DNA from 2 places in the Umezawaea sp. NPDC059074 genome. Region 2 is predicted to be linked to the other one. Evidence: riboswitches for the same ligand, from Rfam matches in the RefSeq annotation. Region 2 holds a riboswitch; the other holds the start of a gene.
The links. A riboswitch is a leader RNA that binds a small molecule or an ion and turns the genes downstream of it on or off. The one in region 2 is predicted to bind S-adenosylhomocysteine.

Region 1 (4,188 bases), on a different contig from region 2:
TCACCGACGCCCGCCGCCCCGCCCGCACCGCACCGGACGGCTCCTTGATCTCGTTGGAGGACCAGGACCGCACGCTCTGGGACCACGAGCGGATCGTCGAGGGCGTCGCACTGGTCACCAGCGCCCTGTCGAAGGGCCTCGTGGGCGAGTACCAGCTCCAGGCCGCCATCGCCGCCGTCCACGACGACGCCGCCCACGCGTCCGACACCGACTGGCCGGAGATCCTCGGCCTGTACGGGCTGCTGGAACGGATGACCGGCAACCCCATGGTGGCCCTGAACCGCGCCGTCGCCGTGGCGATGGTCCACGGCCCGCACCTCGGCCTGAAACTCCTGGACGCCGTCGCCGACCGCCTGGAAGGCCACTACCGCCTGGACGCCGTCCGCGCCCACCTGCACGAGATGGCCGGGGACGTGGCGTCGGCCATCACCCACTACCGCGCGGCGGCCGCCCGGACGGCGAGCACGCCGGAGCGGAACTACCTGGTGATGCGGGCGGCGAGGCTGGGGGAGGGGTGACTCAGTCGCGGCCCACCCAGGTCGCGACGCAGGCCTCGTTGCCCTCGGCGTCGGCCAGTACCCACCACATCGGGGCGTGGGTGTCGCTGACGACGTGGCCGCCCGCGGCGACCGCCGCCGCCACGCGGTCCTCGGCCAGGTCGTGGGGGACGGCGACGTCGATGTGGAGGCGGTTGCGCTCGTCGCGTGGAGCGCCCATCTCCTGGAACCAGAAGCACGGGCCGCGGCCCTGCGGGTCGACCAGGTCCTCGGGGCCGAGGTCCTGGTAGCCGAGGACGGCTCGCCAGAACGGGCGGACCTCGAAGCCGACCAAGGCGTCGATGGTGACCTGGACGGTCTTCACGGCGCTCGGGTCGGGGGTGAGGCCGAGGGAGCGGGCCGCCAGGGAGATCTCCTGGGCGAGGGTGATGTCGTGTTCGGCGAACCCGCCCGCGGTGGCCGCGGGGAGGGACACGGTCACGCCGTCGGAGCGCAGGTCGACGTCCGGGGCGTGGTCCAGTTCGGCGGCCAGTTCGCCGATCGCGATCACCAGGTCGAGGCCCTGGGCGAAGGAACCGGCGCGGAAGTGGGCGCACGCGGCGGCGAACACGACCCGCCAGTCGCGCACGCCGTCGGAGGCGTGGAACTGCTCCGGTGTGATCCGCTCGGTCATGTCACCACCCCGGATCGAGGGTAACGGCGGCGACCGCGTCAGCGCAGGAAAGTCGCCAGGGTCGTGGTGACCCACGCCGGGTCGTCGAGCCACGGGAAGTGGCCGCCGGTCGGCAGGGTGTGGAGGGTCGCGGTGGGGAACAGGGCGGCGTACTCGGCGATGACACGGGCGGGGGTCGCCATGTCCTTCCCGCCCGCGACCACCAGCACCTCGGCGGTCAACGCGGTGAGCGCCGCGCGGGTGGCGGGCGGGTCGAAGGCGCCTTCGGCGACGTAGGCCGCGGCGGCCTCGGGGTGGCGGCGGTCGGCCGCGTGGTGGGCACGGGCCGCGTCGTCCCAGCGGCCGTAGGTGAACGGGACGATGGCCTCCCAGTCGTCCGGCCCGGCCTGGCCCGCGGTGATGCGGTCGAGCGCCGCCGACACCGCCTCGAACGACGGCTCGTCGGCCCGGTGGAGCATCACGGCGCGGCGGTCGTCGGCGGTGGCCGCGAGACCGAGGGCGAAGGTGCTCGGCGTGAGCAGCACGAGCCGCCCGATCCGCGACGGGTGGCGGGTCGCGTGCAGGACGGCGAGGTTCGCGCCCGCGGAGTGGCCCAGCAGGTCCATCCGGTCGAGGCCGAGGTGCTCGCGCAGCGCCTCCACGTCGTCGACTTGGCGGTCGCAGCGGTAGGACGCGGGGTCGGCGGGCGTGCCGGACCCGCCGGTGCCGCGCAGGTCGAGGCGGATCAGCGTCCGGTGCGCGGACAGGCCGCCGAGGTCGCCGAGGTACTCCGAGTCGAGCATCGGGCCACCCGGAAGGCACACCATCGGCGGCCCCTCGCCGAGGGCGGTGTACGCGAGTTCGACGCCGTCACGGGCCGGGAAGGTGGGCATCGGCGGATCATCGCAGCGGCGTCCCGGCCGGACAATCGACTTTCAGCGGGCCGCTGACCGGTAGGTCGCCGGGTCGTGGCCCGCCTCGCGGAGCGCCTCCTCCAGGCCGCGCAGCGCGAGCCGGTCGGCGTGCTCGTTGCCCGGATCCCCGGCGTGCCCCTTCACCCAGTGCCACTCGACCGTGTGACGTTGCACGGCCTTCTCCAGCAGCACCCAGAGGTCCGCGTTCTTCACCGGCTGCTTCGCCGCGGTGCGCCAGCCGTTGGCCTTCCACTTCGGCAGCCACTCCAGGATGCCGTTGCGGACGTACGTGCTGTCGGTGAACAGCCGCACGGTCACGGGCCGCTTGAGGTGGTCCAACGCCCGGATCGGGGCGGTCAGCTCCATCCGGTTGTTCGTGGTCTCGGTCGCCTCGCCGCCGCACAGCTCCTTCTCGTGCGCGCCGTACCGCAGCACCGCGCCCCACCCTCCCGGTCCGGGGTTGGTCCAGCAGGCGCCGTCGGTGTAGATGTCCACGATCTGGTCCACGGCCGCAATCTACCGCCGTTTCCGGTAATCTCGGCCGCGGGTCGAGAGGCGCTGCAACGGACCACAGGTCCGCCACGCTCGTTCCCGCTTCCGGTCAGCAAGGGCGCCTCCACCCCTGTGGAGGCTGCCCGTGAGCGACCTGCGTGACCTGCTGGATCGGCGTATCGCGGTCCTCGACGGCGCCTGGGGCACCATGCTCCAGGGCGCGGGACTGACCGAGGCCGATTACAAGGCGGACCGGTTCCAGAACCACACGCACGACGTGACCGGCGACCCCGACCTGCTGAACCTCACCCGGCCGGACGTCATCCTCGACGTGCACCGGCAGTACCTCGCCGCGGGCGCGGACATCACGACGACGAACACCTTCACCGCCACCAGCATCGGCCAAGCCGACTACGGCCTCCAGGGCCTGGTGCGGGAGATGAACGTGGCGGGCGCGCGGCTCGCCCGCCAGGCCGCGGACGAGTTCGGCGGCCGGTTCGTCGCGGGCTCGATCGGCCCGCTCAACGTCACGCTGTCGCTGTCGCCGCGGGTCGAGGACCCGGCGTACCGCGCCGTGTCGTTCGACCAGGTCCGCGACACCTACGCCGAGCAGATCTCCGCGCTCGTCGAGGGCGGCGTCGACCTGCTGCTGATCGAGACGATCTTCGACACGCTCAACGCGAAGGCCGCCATCGCCGCGGCCCGCGAGGTCGCGCCGGACCTGCCGCTGTGGATCTCGGTGACCATCGTGGACCTCTCCGGGCGCACGCTGTCCGGCCAGACGGTCGAGGCGTTCTGGAGCGCGATCGAGCACGCGAAGCCGTTGGTGGTCGGCGTGAACTGCTCGCTGGGCGCCGAGGAGATGAGGCCGCACGTCGCCGAGCTGGCGCGCTTCGCGGACACCTACACGGCGTGCCACCCCAACGCCGGCCTGCCCAACGCGTTCGGCGGCTACGACGAGACGCCGGAGCAGACCGCCGCGCTGCTCAAGGACTTCGCCGAGCAGGGCATGGTCAACATCGCGGGCGGCTGCTGCGGCACGTCCCCCGCGCACATCGAGAAGATCGCCCAGGCCGTGGCGGGGCTCGCGCCGCGGGTCGTGCCCGCGTCACCGGAGCGCACCCGGTTCAGCGGCCTGGAGCCGTTCGCGATCGGCCCGGACACCGGGTTCGTGATGATCGGCGAGCGCACGAACGTGACGGGCTCGGCGAAGTTCCGCCGCCTCATCGAGGGCGACAACCACCAGGCGGCCGTGGACGTGGCGCTGGAGCAGGTGCGCGGCGGCGCGAACCTCCTCGACGTCAACATGGACGCCGACCTGCTCGACAGCGAGCAGGCGATGACCACGTTCCTCAACCTCATCGCGACCGAGCCCGAGGTCGCGCGCATCCCCGTGATGATCGACAGCTCGCGGTGGTCCGTGCTCGAAGCGGGCCTGAAGTGCGTGCAGGGCAAGGGGGTCGTGAACTCCATCAGCCTCAAGGAGGGCGAGGAGCCCTTCCTGGAGCAGGCCCGGCGCATCCGCGACTACGGCGCGGGCGTGGTCGTGATGGCGTTCGACGAGCAGGGCCAGGCCGACACGACCGAGCGCAAGGTGTCGATCTGCGGCCGCGCGTACGACCTGTTGACGCAG
Region 2 (4,188 bases):
CCCGCTCGCGCTCGCGGAGGAGGTCCGGGACGCCGTGCGGGCCGCGACCGGGCTGGAGTGCTCGGTCGGTGTCGGGGACAACCGGTTGCGCGCCAAGCTGGCCACCAGGTTCGGCAAACCGGCGGGGGTCTTCCTGCTCACCAAGGACAACTGGGTCGAGGTGATGGCCGACCGGCGGGTCGACGCGCTGTGGGGGATCGGGGCCCGCGTGACGGCCCGGCTCGCGGAGCTGGGCGTCGAGACCGTGCGGCAGCTCGCCGCAGCCGACGACACGGAGCTGGCCGCGCGGTTCGGGCCCGCCATGGGGCCGCACTACCGGCGGCTCGCGCTCGGCGCGGCCGACACCGCGGTCACGGCGACCCCGCACGTGGCGAAGTCGCGCAGCCGCGAGACCACGTTCCAGCAGGACCTGACCGACCGCGCGGACATCGACCGCGAGGTCGTGGCGCTCGCGGCGAGGGTGGCGGAAGACGTCGCGGCGGAAGGACGTCCGGTGCTGCGGGTGGCGGTGAAGGTCCGGTTCGCACCGTTCTTCACCGCCACCCGCAGCGCGACGCTGCCGACCCCGACCGTGGACGCGCACGCCCTCGAAAGCGCCGCGCTGGCCGTGGCGGACCTGTTCGAGTTCACCAGGCCGGTGCGGCTGCTGGGCGTGCGCGCGGAGTTCTAGTAGCGGTACTGGTCCGACTTGAACGGGCCCTCGACGGTGACGCCGATGTAGTCCGCCTGCTTCTGCGTCAGGGTCGTCAGCTTCACGCCCAGCGCGTCCAGGTGCAGGCGGGCGACCTTCTCGTCCAGGTGCTTGGGGAGCACGTAGACCTGGCGGTCGTACTCGCCCTCCTTCGTGAACAGCTCGATCTGCGCCATCGTCTGGTTCGTGAACGAGTTCGACATGACGAAGCTCGGGTGGCCGGTGGCGTTGCCCAGGTTCAGCAGGCGGCCCTCGGACAGCACGATGACCGAGTGGCCGTCGGGGAACGCCCACTCGTGGACCTGCGGCTTGATCTCGATCTTCCGGATGCCGGGGACCTTCGCCAGGCCCGCCATGTCGATCTCGTTGTCGAAGTGGCCGACGTTGCCGACGATGGCGTTGTGCTTCATCTTGGCCATGTCCGCGGCCATGATGATGTCCAGGTTGCCGGTCGTGGTGATGAAGATGTCGCCGCGGTGCACGACGTCCTCCAGCGCCACGACGTCCAGGCCCTCCATCGACGCCTGGAGCGCGCAGATCGGGTCGATCTCGGTGACGACGACCCGCGCGCCCTGGCCGCGCAGGGATTCCGCCGCGCCCTTGCCGACGTCGCCGTAGCCGCAGATCACCGCGAGCTTGCCCGCGATCATCACGTCGGTGCCGCGGTTCAGACCGTCCACAAGGGAGTGCCGGATGCCGTACTTGTTGTCGAACTTGGACTTCGTGACGGAGTCGTTGACGTTGATCGCCGGGAACAGCAGCGTGCCGTCGGCGGCCAGCTTGTAGAGCCGCTTGACGCCGTTCGTGGTCTCCTCGGTCACGCCCTTGATCGCCGCGGCGATGCGGGTGAAGCGGCCCACGTCCTCGGTCAGCGACCGCGCGAGCGTGGCCAGCACGATCCGGTACTCGTCCGCGTCGTCGTCGGTCGGCGCGGGGACGGCGCCCGCCGCCTCGAACTCGACGCCCTTGTGCACCAGCATCGTGGCGTCGCCACCGTCGTCGACGATCATGTTCGGGCCGAGGCCGTCGGCGAACTGGAACAGCTGGTCGGTGCACCACCAGTAGTCCTCGAGGGTTTCACCCTTCCAGGCGAACACCGGCGTGCCGGTCGGCTCCTCGGGAGTCCCGTTCGGGCCCACCACGACGGCCGCCGCGGCCTCGTCCTGCGTGGAGAACACGTTGCACGACACCCAGCGCACGTCCGCGCCCAGCGCCACCAGCGTCTCGATCAGCACGGCGGTCTGCACGGTCATGTGCAGCGAGCCGGCGACCCGTGCGCCCTTCAACGGCTGCGACTCGGCGAACTCGCGGCGAGTGGCCATCAGACCAGGCATTTCCTGCTCGGCGAGGCGCATCTGGTGCCTGCCGGACTCCGCCAGCGACAGGTCCGCGACCGCGAACTCGATCCCGTTGACCTTCTGCAGCTTGGAACTCAAAACCCACTACCTCCTGTGTCAGGAGGCGCCCTTGGGGTTGGAGTCGCGAGCCGAGCGTGGCGGGCCGTGCCCGTCGCAGCGCCTCTCGACTCCTTTCCAGCATGGCAACGCGGCCCGCGCGTTGTCAACGTGACCGGGTTGGCACAATCGGGTGCATGCCGGGCAAGCGCAGTGCGGGAATCCTGTTGTACCGCCGGACCGACGAGACCACCGAGGTCCTCCTGGGTCACATGGGAGGGCCCTTCTGGGCGAAGAAGGACGACCACGCGTGGTCCGTCCCGAAGGGCGAGTACCTCGACGACGAAACCCCCGAGGCCGCGGCCCGCCGCGAGTTCCAGGAGGAACTCGGCCTCCCCGTCCCGGACGGCGACCTGGTGGAGTTGGGCGAGGTCAAGCAGTCCGGCGGCAAGGTCATCACGGCCTGGGCCCTGCACGCCGACCTCGACCCGGCCGACGTCGTGCCGGGCACGTTCGAACTGGAGTGGCCGCCGAAATCGGGGCAGGTGAAGGAGTTCCCGGAGGTCGACCGGGTCGCGTGGTTCACCGTGGAGGACGCCCGAACCAAGATCGTGAAAGCCCAGGCGGCCCTGCTGGACCGCCTGCTCGAGTTGCCGTGAAGGCCGAGGTCAGGCCGCCGTCTCGAGGGTGACGTGGCGGATGTGGTGCGAGGTGGCCATGGCGATCCACCTCGACGAGGTCCCGGCCTTGTCCGTGCCGCGTCCGCACATCTCCAGTTGCTCGTCCCCCCACGAGTAGTCGTGACCGGCGAAGTCGGGCGACCGCACGAGTTCGCCCGCCAAGTCGGCGAAACCCTCGGCGAACGCCCCGCTCGACGACCGGTTCACCTGGCGGCGAAGCACGATCCGCCCACCCTCGATCGTGTAGTGCAGGTAGGGGTTGGGCTGCCGGGCGTTCGAATCGGGACCCTGCCGAGCGGGCACGGGGTGCACCACCCCGTAGTCGCCGTACCGCACCGGTGCGGCGACCAAGCGGTTCACCTCGCGCCACAGTCCGAGCTCGTGCCGGACCTCGGTCACGGTGGCGTACCCGGTCCGCGAGTTGGTCGGCACCGACCCGGCCAGCAGGGTGACCGAGGTCCACCGGTCGAGGGATCGGGCGGTGTCCACGACGCTCTTCAGCAGCAGTGGTGTCACCGCCTCGAAGTACCCGACGTCGAGGACGACGTGCAGGTCGTTCGCACCGGTCAGGTCGGCCACGCGCGCCATCCGGTTCGCCAGTTCGGCGATCGGCAGGGTCACGTCGCGCACCCGCACCACCACGGGCCGGTCCTCGTGCTGCCGCAGCCTGGCCACCTTGCCGAGTACCTCGGCGGAGGAGTCCTCCGACACGACCGGAACGAGCGCGGGACCAGGGGGCGGAATCAGCCCGAACCTCGCCTCGACCCTCTCCTCCAACTGCTCGAACGCGCCGCCGGGGGTCGTGCCCAGTGCGCTCGCCGCTGTCAGCCGGTGGATGTCCACCCACAGCGGGCGGCCGCGTTCCGCCAGGTGCACGGCCGCGTCGACGACCTTGGCCAGCACCTGGTCCTTCGACCGGGGCGGCTTGTCCAGCAGGTCCACCATCGGCTGCACGTCGTCTTGCGCGTGCAGCAGGGCTTCGAGCTCGCCCACCTTGCTCTGCACCGCGATCACCGGTTCGCCCGCCATGCCGGAACCCCCTTCGCCGCTTCCGAGTGTTCTGGAAGCGGCGAACGAGGAGAGTCACCCGGACGAGTGGAAACGTTCGTCGGATCGTGTTCCGGACAGTCAGCTTTCGAAGTTCGGCGTCGCCGTCCGGGCGGTGGCGGTGCGGTCCTTGGGGAGTTCCCAGTCCTCCTGCCGTCCCAACGGCGTGAGGTCGAGGTAGTAGTACGAGCCGCCCGTCGCCTCCGCCCCACGCGCGTACGACGAGTACGTGTGGAACACCTCGTCGCCGTCCCGGAGGAAGATGCTCTGACCTGGTGCCTCGCCGGGTTCCGCGTTCTCGACCGGGCTGTAGTTGTACTCGGCCGGGGTCACCGAGGGGTCGAGGGTGGCGTGGAAGTCGTAGTTGAAGTCGCTG

Region 1: another riboswitch for S-adenosylhomocysteine. It lies ahead of metH (methionine synthase); the one in region 2 lies ahead of ahcY (adenosylhomocysteinase).

What each region holds. Positions count from the first base shown of each region.
Region 1 is NZ_JBHYHC010000004.1:13,670-17,857, reverse strand. Features, by position in the region: gene ACFWW9_RS02915 (RNA polymerase sigma factor) at 1-518, shown strand, start outside; gene ACFWW9_RS02910 (VOC family protein) at 520-1,170, opposite strand; gene ACFWW9_RS02905 (alpha/beta fold hydrolase) at 1,209-2,042, opposite strand; gene rnhA (ribonuclease HI) at 2,085-2,570, opposite strand; S-adenosyl-L-homocysteine riboswitch at 2,608-2,686, shown strand; gene metH (methionine synthase) at 2,710-4,188, shown strand, end outside.
Region 2 is NZ_JBHYHC010000077.1:12,243-16,430, reverse strand. Features, by position in the region: gene ACFWW9_RS29380 (DNA polymerase IV) at 1-670, shown strand, start outside; gene ahcY (adenosylhomocysteinase) at 667-2,127, opposite strand; S-adenosyl-L-homocysteine riboswitch at 2,144-2,220, opposite strand; gene ACFWW9_RS29370 (NUDIX domain-containing protein) at 2,283-2,744, shown strand; gene ACFWW9_RS29365 (hypothetical protein) at 2,754-3,794, opposite strand; gene ACFWW9_RS29360 (DUF899 domain-containing protein) at 3,894-4,188, opposite strand, start outside.